Linked DNA regions of Syntrophobotulus glycolicus DSM 8271. The protein of the gene in region 1 interacts with the protein of each later gene in a pairwise test. Links are inferred from orthologs where the notes say so. Each region holds a gene or a part of one and is shown on either strand. Other genes may lie near its edges.

The links.
Region 2: the proteins of dnaB (region 1) and SGLY_RS05460 interact in binary tests that used the Bacillus subtilis proteins (3 or more experiments, as listed by UniProt). The link is inferred for Syntrophobotulus glycolicus DSM 8271 from one-to-one orthologs.

Annotation. Positions count from the first base shown.
Region 1 is NC_015172.1:3,384,674-3,391,119, reverse strand. The notes cover bases 3,558-6,446. They hold dnaB (replicative DNA helicase), read left to right. Parts: upstream 3,558-4,283; coding sequence 4,284-5,609; downstream 5,610-6,446. Other genes in these bases: SGLY_RS16740 (adenylosuccinate synthase), read left to right, coding at 5,770-6,446; lonC (Lon family ATP-dependent protease), read left to right, coding at 3,558-4,202. Outside these bases: SGLY_RS16775 (single-stranded DNA-binding protein), read left to right, coding at 1-125; rpsR (30S ribosomal protein S18), read left to right, coding at 174-419; SGLY_RS16765 (MazG-like family protein), read left to right, coding at 534-851; SGLY_RS16760 (DUF2232 domain-containing protein), read left to right, coding at 864-1,829; rplI (50S ribosomal protein L9), read left to right, coding at 1,826-2,272; more of lonC, read left to right, coding at 2,280-3,557. UniProt on the Bacillus subtilis protein: The main replicative DNA helicase, it participates in initiation and elongation during chromosome replication. Travels ahead of the DNA replisome, separating dsDNA into templates for DNA synthesis.
Region 2 is NC_015172.1:1,074,413-1,080,961, forward strand. What follows is about bases 1,624-4,615. They hold SGLY_RS05460 (protein kinase family protein), read left to right. Parts: upstream 1,624-2,754; coding sequence 2,755-3,477; downstream 3,478-4,615. Other genes in these bases: SGLY_RS05450 (RNA polymerase sigma factor), read right to left, coding at 1,624-1,707; SGLY_RS05455 (zinc ribbon domain-containing protein), read left to right, coding at 2,391-2,750; SGLY_RS05465 (nucleotidyltransferase family protein), read left to right, coding at 3,781-4,068; SGLY_RS18085 (hypothetical protein), read left to right, coding at 4,382-4,528. Also shown: SGLY_RS05440 (hypothetical protein), read right to left, coding at 1-217; SGLY_RS05445 (anti-sigma factor family protein), read right to left, coding at 210-1,178; more of SGLY_RS05450, read right to left, coding at 1,180-1,623; SGLY_RS05470 (response regulator transcription factor), read left to right, coding at 4,625-5,320; SGLY_RS05475 (flagellar hook capping FlgD N-terminal domain-containing protein), read left to right, coding at 5,603-6,394; SGLY_RS05480 (flagellar hook protein FlgE), read left to right, coding at 6,425-6,549.

The DNA.
Region 1 (6,446 bases):
AAGTTGTCGGGGAAAACGTCAGGTTTTTAAGTCCTAAAGACGGTAATACCGCAGGTTCAGGGGCGGCGGATGATATAAGATCGTTTGCTCAGGAAATTAGTTTGGATGACGATATACCGTTTTAATGGATTGTTTTTCTAGGTATCTCGGTAAATGAAAGGAGGAAGGCTGAAATGGCTAACGCACCTGTCAAAAAAGAACGGACCCGGCGTCCTCGCAAAAGAGTTTGCAGTTTTTGTGTGGATAAGGTCACAGAAATAGATTATAAAGATTTGCCCAAATTACGCAAGTATGTTACAGAGAGAGGGAAAATCCTCCCCCGTAGAATATCGGGCAATTGTGCCAAGCATCAAAGAGAAGTCACCATTGCAATCAAAAGGGCCAGAAGCATTGCTTTACTGCCTTACGTGATGGACTAAGAAAAGAGAGGGTTGCCTCTCTTTTTTTCTTTTAGAAGAAATTGCCACCTGAAATAGCAGGAATCTGATTTTGTCTTCGCGAACTTTTCACATAGAATGGCGAAGGGAGTTGGGATGGTGGATCAAGTCAAAGTGGATATCGCCAAATGCTCACGGGTTATTGAAGAACTCAAAGGGGAAATCATGAAAAACCTTTGGCTCTTTCAACAAGGGACACTTCGTGCCTCAGAATCGGAAATGATTAACAGCTTGGGCGGGATTGTTGGTTCATGCTATGTATTAACCAGAAGATTTGGGTTTGAGTTTTCAGATTTGGACAGAATGCTATATAATAAGATGGAAGAATGGCAGGCTGGCGATAAGTTAAATTTAGAATCAGAATGGGGAGATTTAAGTCTCCTGCTTGAATATCTGCTTCCCAATGAAAAATGACAGGAGAAATAGATGAGTTACGCAAATCGGAGCAGGCTGAACTACTTTTTAAAAGCAGCCTTATTAATGGTACCATTATTGGCAACTCAATATCATGCCTGGAGCTGGATATTGGAAATGGTTTTACTCCTTATTGTCTTTTTGCACGGAAAGGAATCCGGAGCGCGGCTGACGGGGATATTGACAGTATTGGGGTATTCTGCTGCTGCTGTTGTTGCTGTGAACAACGCGAGTTTTGACCAGATCGGGTTTGTCCCTCTGGCCGGAGTACTCTTCCTTTGGATTCAAAACAAAATTTCTGTTAAAGATGCTTTATTTTGGAGTATAACTTTAACCGTTCTGATCAGCGCACTGCCCACAATAGGTATTGTCAAAGAAGCCTTAACTCCTGCTAAGGTTGATGAAGTCGTTGCCATGACCATGCAAAGTTATGAACAAAATGGAAACATCCATATTTTGGAAGAAAAAGGCATTTCCAAAGAAGTACTCGAAGGGTATGTTAAAAAGGTGATCTCCTTATACTATCAGATATTGCCTGCCGCCGCCGGTGTGATCGGTATGCTGGAGTTTGTCTTTATTTATACATTGTACCGGCGTTTATTGATGGCCAATTCTTGGGAAGGCAAGGTCAAGACGCCTTTTACAAGATGGCGCATGCCCTGGTACGCTATTTGGGGAGTGAATGCCGGATTAGGCTTATATCTGATCGGTGATAGTTTCAGCACATGGGCAGTTTGGAAGATCGTTGGAATGAATATTTTGTCTATTTATGCTGTACTGGGTTTTATCTTTGGGTTCTCCTGCCTGGCTTATTTGTTGCAGCGTCCGAAGACTCCGCGCTTTTTGATCTTTATCGTGATTATCGGCGGAGCGATTTATTTACCTTTTACGTTGACAGTCCTAATATTTATAGGAATATTTGATATCGTATTTAATCTGCGGAGGATACCGGAAGGAAAAGAGGGGGAAGCAAAGTGAAGGTAATTTTGAAAGAAGACATCAAGGCACTTGGCAAAAAAGGGAAAGTATGTGAAGTATCCGACGGTTATGCGAGGAACTTTTTAATTCCCCGCGGAATGGTAATTGAAGCCACGAGCGGTAATATACAGGATCTTACCCATAAACAAAAACAAGAAGATTTACGGAAGAGAAAAGAAAAAGACGAAGCTGAAGCATTAAAAAAGAAACTGGAAAGCCTGCAAGTGATTCTTAAAGTAAAGGTTGGGGAAAAAGGCAAGCTTTTCGGATCAGTGACCAATAAAGAAATAGCCGATGTTTTAGCTCAGGCTTATGGGATAAAACTTGATAAGAGAAAAATCGAAGTTAAGGATCCGATTAAAGCTCTGGGCAGTTATCATGTGACCGCTAAGCTTCATCAAGAAGTAAGCGTTGAGCTTAAAATTAACATTGAGGGAGCATAAGCGTTTCATGAGAGGATTGCTGGACAGATTAATCAAAAAAAATAGCGAAAACAATCAGAGTTTAAATAATCAAGGCAGGGAAGACCGGTCCGCTGAAGAGTTAAAACTGGAAGTAGATGCTTTATATGTTGTTCTTTCCAACCTTTATGGAACAGACAAGCTGATTCTGAAGGCGAGCAAATTGGAAGCTCTGACTTTGATGCGTTCTGAGAGCCTAAACGAAAGAGTCATGGGTCTGCAAAAACTGGTGCATGATGATCCGACCGAGAGTCAATTGCCCAAAAGGGAAGACCTTCCGGCCATCCTTCGGGATGTTGAAGAAACCATAGCGGAAATGGTTGCTAAAAAGTCGGTTGAAGAAAGGCTTAACCAGGCTGTGACCGATAAAATGCAGGAAAGACATGAGGAATACATCAAAGAGATCAAAAACCAAATCATTAAAGAGACAGCTGGGCCGGAAAATGCCCAGACGTTAAAAAAGCTTGCGGTTTTGGAAAAAATGAATCAGACAACACCGCTTTCCTCAGCAATTGATGTTTTGCGCCCGAAAAGACCTGAAGAAATTGTGGGGCAGGAAAATGCCATGCGGGGTTTATTGGCAAAATTAGCAACACCCTATCCCCAGCATATTTTGATCTATGGGCCTCCGGGGGTTGGCAAGACTTCAGCCGCCAGGGTGGCCTTGGAAACGGTCAAGCAATTCAAGAACGCGTCTTTTTCAGCCGATGCTCCTTTTATCGAGGTTGACGGGACAACCTTGCGCTGGGACCCGCGTGATGTGACCAATCCTTTGCTTGGATCAGTGCATGACCCGATCTATCAGGGGGCAAAAAAAGATTTAGCCGAGACAGGGATACCGGAACCAAAATTGGGGCTGGTTAATGAGGCCCATACAGGAATTCTTTTTATTGATGAAATCGGGGAAATGGACGCTCTCTTGTTAAATAAGCTGCTCAAGGTATTGGAGGACAAGAGAGTATTTTTTGATTCTTCATATTATGACCCGCAGGACCCCCAGACGCCCTTGTATATTAAGAAGATTTTTGAGGAGGGTGTTCCGGCCGATTTCGTGCTGATTGGCGCGACCACCAGGGACCCTTCGGAAATAAATCCTGCTTTAAGGTCACGTTGCACAGAGGTCTATTTCGGGCCGCTGGAACCGGAGGATGTTCAGGAGATCATCAGACAAGCCGGAGAAAAATTAAATGTTCAGCTGGAAGCAGGCGTTGAAGAGATTATCAGTGACTATGTCATCGAAGGACGCAAAGCGATTAATATCCTGCTTGATTCTTATGGAATGGCAAAATTCCGAGAACGGGACAGTGACAAAATCTCCATTCAGACCGAGGATGTCAGAGAGGTTTTGCGGACCAACAGGCTTACTCCTTATGTTCATAATAAGGTCAGTTCGGCCAGGGATCAGGGCAGGATACTTGGGCTGGGAGTAGCGGGGTTTTTAGGATCTGTCCTGGAAATTGAGGTTAAGGTTTTTCAAGGACCGGAAGGTAAAGGGACAATCAGATTTAATGAGACGGCCGGGACGATGGCCAAGGATTCGGTTTTTAATGCTGCGGCAGTGATTCGCATCTTAACCGGAGAAGATCTGCGGGATTATGATGTTCATGTCAATGTGGTCGGCGGAGGCAAAATAGATGGTCCTTCGGCAGGATTGGCCATTACCATAGCGATTTACAGCGCCCTCAAGGAACGGCCTTTAAGACAGGATGTGGCCGTAACCGGCGAAATTTCCATTCAAGGGAAAGTTAAACCGGTCGGAGGGATCTATGAGAAAATTTTCGGAGCCAAGCAGGCCGGGGTGCAAAGAGTAATTATCCCCGAAGATAATATAGATGAAGTGCCTTCAGGTCTTACTGGAATAGAGGTGATCGCTGTAAGTACGATTGAAGAGGCCTTAAGGGCTGTCCTATAAAAGAAAATATTTCAGCAGTTGGTGGGCGTTTTAGAATAACAATGATTGAGGATAAAACAAGGGATTACCGGGGGAGAGAAAATGGAACCAACAAAAGTTCCGCCACATAATTTAGAAGCTGAACAGGCAGTTTTGGGCTCCCTGATGCTTGATCCGGAACAGGCCAGTGTGGCTTTTGAAATTTTGCGGTTTGAGGATTTTTACAGGGACAGCCACAAGATTATTTTCACCGCCATTCAAGAGATACTGGACAAAGGCGAGCCTGTGGACTTGGTTACGGTCGCCGAATATCTTAGACAATATGGCCGTCTGGAGTCCATAGGAGGAATCGGAACGATTTCCCAGGTCGCTTCCTCTGTTCCTTCCGCTGCCAATATCGAATATTATGCCAGGATCGTTGCGGAAAAAGCGTTACTTCGCCAGCTGATCAAAATGGCTGGTTATCTGGAGCAGAAAGGGTATGAACCGGGCGAGGAGGCTTTTGACCTTCTGGAAGAAGCCGAAAAGATGATTTTGGAGATCTCGCACAGGCAGACCAAGGACGGATTTATTTCCATCCATCATATTTTGCTGAAGACCTTTGAAAAGATAGAACACCTTTATACCAATAAAGGCAACCTGACCGGAGTCCCCACTCATTTTAAGGAATTGGACAGACTAACCTCAGGCTGGCAGGCTTCCGATCTGGTTGTTATTGCGGGCAGGCCTTCCATGGGAAAAACCGCACTTGTGTTAAATATGGCCCAGAATGCTGCGGTTAAGTCTAAAGTAGCGGTGGCATTGTTTAGTCTGGAAATGTCTAAAGAGCAGCTGGTTCAGCGGATGCTCTGTTCAGAAGCCATGGTTGACCAGCAGAGAGTACGAACCGGGGAATTGCTGGACAGTGACTGGCCTAAACTCACCCAGGCAGTCGGACCCCTTTCCAATGCGCCTATTTTTATTGACGATACGGTAGGAATCACTTTAGCGCAGCTGCGCTCCAAAGCCCGCCGCCTCAAAATGGAGCAGGGGTTAGGCTTGATTATTATTGATTATTTGCAATTAATGACCTTAGGGCGCCGGGCGGAAAGCCGTCAGCAGGAAGTGGCCCAGATCTCCCGTGGACTGAAAGGACTGGCCCGTGAGCTGTCCGTGCCTGTTGTGGCATTGTCTCAGTTAAATCGCGGTGTGGAACAACGTCAGGATAAAAGGCCGGTTATGTCCGATCTTTTGGAATCAGGGGCAATTGAAGCTGATGCGGATGTAATTTCTTTTATTTACCGGGATGAATATTATAATCCTGAGTCAGAGAAAAAAGGGATAGCGGAAGTGATTATTGCCAAACACCGTAATGGTCCTGTTGGCACAGTTGAGCTGGGGTTTCTGAAAGAGTTTACGAAGTTTGTTAATCTGGACAGGACACACTAAGGATAACAAAAAGCAGGCAGGTCAGGGAGGCTTAATCAAATTCGAACGTTATTAGCCAGCCTGCTTATAATGTTCGGATTCTTTATTGACAAAGCGAGGGCCGGACTGTTAAGATTAAACTGTTTGTTCTAGAGATAATCTCTGATTGGAGGAAAAGATGATGGCTGCTGTTGTACTGATTGGGGCGCAATGGGGGGACGAAGGCAAAGGCAAGATTACCGACTTTGTTGCTGAACAGGCGGATATGGTCGTTCGTTATCAGGGAGGTAATAATGCCGGTCACACTGTAGCTTTTAATCAAAAGACCTATAAGCTGCATTTAATTCCTTCAGGGATTTTTAATTCAGATAAGCTTAGTGTTATTGGCAACGGGCTGGTGATTGATCCTGAAGTTTTAGTCGAAGAATTAGATTACCTTCATGAAAGAGGGATTACAACAGATAATTTGCGCATTAGCACAAATGCTCATGTGATTATGCCCTATCATTGCCTGCTTGATGTGCTGGAAGAGGAGTTTAAGGGCAATCAAAAAATTGGTACGACCAAAAGGGGTATTGGACCCGCCTATAAAGATAAAGCTTCCCGCACCGGAATTAGAATTTCCGATTTGATGGATAAAGAAGAGTTTGCGGACAGGCTGCATTACAATATCCAAGAAAAAAATATGCTTATTACAAAAATTTATGGCCGTGAGGAACTTAAATTTGAAGAGATCTATGAAAAATATTTAGAATATGCGGAAAGAATCAGACCTTATGTTACAGATACATCATTGATCATTAACGAATACATTGAACAAGGACGCAAGGTTTTATTCGAAGGAGCGCAGGGAACACT
Region 2 (6,549 bases), 2.3 Mb from region 1 along the record:
CTACTATAAGATTAAAGAATAGATAAGCAAGAATCGCCAAGATTACGGCTCCCATCATAGGTTCATAGATATCCGGAAGGTGGCGGTCGTTAATTGGCGGCAATATTTTTACCAGATGAGTTCGAATAAGACCCCGGAAGAGAGAAATACCCAAGTAATACCCCAAAAAACCTGCTCCCAATAAGGTGATGATTTTATCTCGTAAAACTTTAGTCATTTTTTTTCCCTCCTAAGACGCCATTGATATATTCCAGCTTTTCAGGCGGAATCAAATAGGCGCTGCCATTTTTCACAATCATTTCCCCGCTATCCCTATCCAAGTAAATGGGAATTGTTCCTCCTCCGGAGAAGCTTACCAACATTTCGTAACCATTCTTCGCTTGCGGATAAATCTTTGCTGTCACTTTCTCTGCTTCAGAGATGATCGCCACAAGCTTGGTATATTTTTCATCCCTGAAAGCATCTTGATCAATTCTGATCAACCAAGAGGTGCTGTTTTTTTCAGCGGTATAAACGGTCAGGGCTTTAATCCCCTCAAGGTTGTTAATTTTGCCTAAGGCGTGGTTATAGGTGCCGTAAAGCGTACCGGTCCAAACCAGGAATATAATGAACCAAGTTACCAGGAACTTCAGAATGTTTTGGCGGCGGAAGACCCTTTTATCACTCAAAAAATAACCAATCATGACAGCCATAAATGAGGCAATGATCGCCGGGGTTACAGTCGTTGCCAAAAAGTCAAGCAGGGGGTGGTACGGAAAAAAGCCCATCCCTCCTTGATAATAATAATACATTCTGTCTCCAGATAGGACGACATTTCCCGAGAAGAAGATACCGAGAACAAATTCCGCCAATTTATAGGGTAACGCCATCATTGCTTTGGTTAAAAGAAACTCATCCAGGGTATAAAACCTGGAAAACAACCCCAGGATAAAGCCTAACAGGCCGTAGAGGATAATTCGCCTCATGCCTTTTATCCTGGCCTTTATTTTACGAACCAAAACCTCGTCTTCCACATCTGGGGGCTTTACTTCCAAGCTTAGCTTAGGATCAAGGTATTTATCCAATTCCGCCTGACACTCCGCACAGCTCTCCAGGTGTTTTTCCATGGTTTCCATCTCCTTTGGGGGGAGTTTTTCTTCTAAATAGTCTTTGATTTTTTCTCTGTAAATACAGGACATTTCAAAGATCCTCCAGTTCTTCATAAATTTTCTGAAACTCTCTTCTCCCTCTGAAAATACCCGTTTTAACAGCGTTTAACGTCATTTCCGTAATATCGCTTATTTCTTTGTAGGATAGATTCTGGATATCCCGAAGGATTACAAGCATCCGGTATTTTTCATTCATTTGATGGAAGGTTTTGGAAATAAGCTCCCTGTTGGCCAGATTAACGGCATGTTCTTCCGGACTTATGCCTTTGTCTTGGATTTCTTGAGCACAAATTTCTATAGTATCAATTGGCGCTTCTCTCTTGCGGGCTCGAACATGGTCAAGATATGTATTCTTTGCTATTTTGTAAATCCAGGTCTTAAAACTGGACCTGTTTTCAAATTTGGCGATATTTAAGTATACCTTTAGGAAAACATCCTGGCATATTTCCTCAGCAACCGCTCTGTCTCCGGCAAGATAAAAGATATAAGAGAATAGGGGGTTTTTATATTTCTGATATAAAGCAGAAAATTCAGCATCCAAATAAATCTTTCCTTTCACAGGTACCGGTAAACCTCTTTCCCAATTATAGACTATTTGGCTGATGAAAAAGTTACACAAAAAAGAGACTTTTTTAAAGTCTCAGTCAAAAGGAAATTCGGTTAATCATAGAGAATAATACCATTTTAAGACTCATTTTGATTGGCCTTTGTTGCTAATGGCGGCCTGGGCTGCTGCAATCAAACTAGACCAATCGTCTTTTTTGCACATTATGGAAATATAAGTTCTCTTTGTTTCACATTTTTCTACTAATGTTCATCATAACATATCTTTATATACTTTTGTTTTTTTAGTATATTGCCCAAACCACTACCAACTTCCACTTGATTAACTAAGATTAACCATATGGGTAAAAATATTTTGTAAAGATATACCACCGTTTTCCTTAGTCCAGATAAACCGAAACGGGAGAATTTTAGTGGGTCCTTTGGTATGCAGCCCCTATTCTCCATAGATGATTGACAAGCTGTTTCTTCTTATAGTAATATTATATGCATAGTTAAAGGGGAGTAGTTTTAATTACAAGGTCAACATGCACTGGGGAGATCATATCGAACCTGGCTTTGTAACCGAATTCGGTAACGAGACTTTTAACATAATCCATGATGGGGGTTATGTTAAAGGTCTTTTTATTTACCTTCACATAGCCCATCTATCATGAAATGAAAAAGAGGTGTAAAACGATGAGTTTTTTCTCAAGGTCGTCGAAAGGAAAGCATTATAAGAGAGGAAATCAGGGGAGTGACCACTACCAAAAGAAAGGATTTTTTGGGGATTTATTTAAGATGATTGCTTCGAGAAGCGGGTCTGGTGGTCATTACAATAATCATGGGAATCAATACCCCAATACGCCGGGGCAAAATCAACCCGTTGCAAGTGCAGTCATTTGCGGTAAATGTAACGCCCAAATTCCGGCAGGTTCAAAATTCTGCTTAGAATGTGGGGAAAAGGTTAGTGAATCATTGTTTTGCACAAACTGCGGAGAGAAATTACCTGCAAACGCAAAATTCTGTCTGAAGTGCGGCAATAAAGTAAACGGGTAGAACGATGTGGTTATGGAGAGCAAAAAGATACTCCGGTAAACAACTCGATCAATACACCATTGAAAGACCCCTTGGTGAAGGCAGATATGCAACGTGTTTTCTTGCCAGGACAGGCAGTGGTAATGTCGTTGTCATCAAGAAGTTCAAACCAAGCATTTTGAAAAAGAATTCAAAGAAAAATATGTATGAGGCAATAATCCTATCAAAGCTCAAGGATAAAAGAGTCCCTGAGCTTTTAGGCGTGATCAATCAAAAAGGGTTCTATGGATTTATTTTGGAATTTAAGCATGGACATACCGTAAAAGACCTGCTTTTTAAAGATAAACATAAATTTACGAATGAAGAATTTTATCATACAGGGAATCAGCTCATCAGAATTATTAGGTATCTTCATGAAAATGGTGTTGTGCACAGAGATATCAGAACACCTAATGTTTTGATGGATAACGGAGAGGTATATCTTATAGATTTTGGGCTGGCAAGATGGGCCGATCACAATCAATATCCGTATGATTTGGACTTTTCTTACTTAGGAGATTTTCTATTATATTTACTTTATTCTTCCTATGAAAAAAGAGAAAAACATCAAAAATTGCCATGGCATAAAGAATTAGAGCTGACATGTGAACAAAGGTTGTTGTTGAAAAGGTTATTGGGTATTGAAGCAGGATATAAAAATATCTGCGACATCGAAACAGATTTTATCAACGCTTTTAAACCACAGTAAATTTTTAATCAGGGGGAAAATCTTCTGTAATTGTAACCTTTAGGTAAGTGGAGATCAATTGCCTCCTCCTGAAGTCGGGGATATGATGAGCTTTTCTAGTAAATTTGGACAAGTCGTTAAACAATGCAACACAAAAATTAGAAATGGATTTAAACCGGGAACAGGAAAGAGAGGGTGAACCCTCAGAAAGCAAAATCCTGCTCATGTGAATCCCCTTTCTTGTATATCATATTGGCAGAAGCTTTCCGGATGGAAGGAAAACCTGGTTTCGTGAAGAATTCCTTGGGAAAGGATGTGATAGCCATGCTTGATAAAAACGTATTTGAAAAGTTACAAGAATATAAACCGATCCTTGAAGAACGGTATTCTGTTGGGAAGATCGGTGTATTCGGGTCGTATGCGCGCAATGAGCAGAAAGAAGACAGTGATATTGATATTATTGTTGAATTTACCCGACCGGTAGGGTTTCAGTTCATCGACCTGAAACTGTATTTAGAGGAAATACTGGAGCGAAAAGTTGATCTGGTTACCCCTAATGCCCTTAAATCTCAGATTAGGGAGCAGGTACTGAAAGAGGTAACATCCCAATGATCCAGAGATAGTCTGGGAAATAATAAAAAGTGATTTGCCCAGAACTAAGCCTTTATTACTCCTAATGTTAAATCAGTTGAAAGAAACAGGAAATCTATATATGCGGCTTTCTGCCGGGTGTGCATAATGGAAAGGGAAAGGGTACAGAGAATACAAAAGTATACTGTATCCTTTCCCTTTGTCCGAATGTTACAGCAAAGGCGGAACATGGAGCGGCGCCACCGAGAAGTTGCGGGGCAAATGGGTGCCGTTGTTTACAGACAGGAGGATATCGCACCGGAAGGCAATGACAAGATGATATGAGTTTAGGAGGATGATGAATAAAAGCGGCCATTCTCATAAAAAATATACGCTTGAAAGAGAAAATTCCAAGGAAATTCCAAGAATGATATCCGATAAAAGAGAAAAAGGGAATTTTATCAGGACACCTAAAAAATTAACATTGTATGGATGCAAATAAATGTGCCTCGGTAAGTGTGTCATTGACCTCTTCGCGACGGACATTTATTCCTTATGGAGAAGGAGGGATTCTTTATGTGCTGATCGGAGAATGTAAATGACGTATCAGGTATATCTTGTTGTGCATGAGATGAATTTAAATCATTTGCTTTCTTTATACCTGCAAAAGGAAGGCCTGGCCATCACATCTTTTGTTCAGGGGGAGAAAGCGTGCAAATATATCGATAAGAATCCCCATATGTGGATTGTCGACAGCGGCATCCCCGATATCGACGGCTATCAGATTTTAAATGAGGTGAAGGAAAAATACCCTGAGACTCCCGTGATCATGATTTCGGAGAGAAGTTCCAATACAGACAGGGTGATCGCCCTGGAAATCGGCTGTGATGACTACCTGCCCAAGCCGTTCCTGCCGAAGGAGCTGGCCTTAAGGGCCAAGAAAATGCTGGAGCGCACCTATGGCAGCCCGGATATCCAGGGAAGCCCGCCGGTGCACCGGCTTCTGCCCTATAGGATTGACGAGCTGGCCCGGATTGTCCAGGAGGATACGGCGGTGATCAACCTGACGGCAAAGGAATTTGACCTCCTGCTTCTGCTGGCGAAAAACCCCTTTCGGACCTTTTCCAGGGAGCAGATTTTAAAATATGTCTGGAATGAGGAGCATTTCGGCTCGGACCGTTCGGTAGACGATCTTGTCCGGAGGCTCCGGCGCAAAATGAGCTGTCTGCGAATTGAATCCGTATATGGATACGGGTACAGATTGCTGACCAATCCATTGGCCGATATCAGATAAAAGGCCCGCTGAGGGATCTCTCAGGGGGGACATCTCCGAAGGGTTTGACAGGAAGAGAAAAAAAGATGAAAGCAAAGTGCGGTTCTGCGGGACCGCGTTTTTTTTTGTCTTTTTTCAGCTTTTTTGGGGAGAGCGGCCAGGCCTCCTTTTTTCATTATTTATCACGATTGACCGCAAATTCCCATATTGAACCATAAAAAACCATAATCTATCCCTCATTATTCTGTTTTTGTTTGTTATCATCCGGTCAAATGAGCAAGCAGGAAAAAAGAGGTGATCAAGATGAGCGTCAGTTCGGTAAACAGTACATCCTATACGACGGCCGGCACGGCTTCGAGCAGGGATACATCCACCAGCCTGGACAAAGAGGATTTTCTGAATCTGCTGGTCACACAGCTCAAATATCAGGACCCGTTAAATCCTTCGGACAGCACGGAGTATGTCTCCCAGCTGGCCCAGTTCAGCCTCCTGGAACAGATGACCAATATGAATACCAGTCTGGAGGCCCTGGAAGCGCTGACCATGACCGGAAAATACATCACCGCTTCGGTCACCGGCAGCTCCGGGGAAACGACGACCGTGGAAGGAACGGTCGATTCGGTCACCATGAGCAATGGGGAGGCGGCCCTGGTGGTCGGCGGGAAAAGCATTGAGCTTTCGGACGTCTGCGCTGTCTATGATTATGACCGCTCCAGTCTGTACAGTCTCAGTGCGATGATCGGCAAAAGCTGCGAGGGATATATCTATAACGCGGAAACCCTGGATGTCATCAATGTGGCCGGGACCATCGCAGGCGTCGTCAAAGGCAGCTATGAAGATTACGCTCTGGTCGACGGTGTCCAGTGTACGCTCGGTTCCATAACCTCGGAGGATTACCGGAGCGCGGACGATGAAGCGGACTATTTAAATGAACATCTCGGCGAGGAAATCAGCGCCACGGTTGTGGACAGCGACGGCAAGGAAGTAGAGATCAGCGGGGTGCTGGAAAGCGCCACAGAGGAAGAGGACGGCAGCATGACCTTAATCATGAACGGGGTGAAGATTCCGGTTGACGGCATCTACAGCATCAGCTGAAAAAATTGAGCGGGAAAGGGGGAGTTCTTGATGATGCGGGCATTATTTTCCGCGGTTTCCGGACTGCAGGCCCACCAGAAAAAGATGGATGTCATCGGCAACAACATCGCCAATGTGAACACTGTGGCGTATAAGGCTTCCAGGGTGACCTTCAG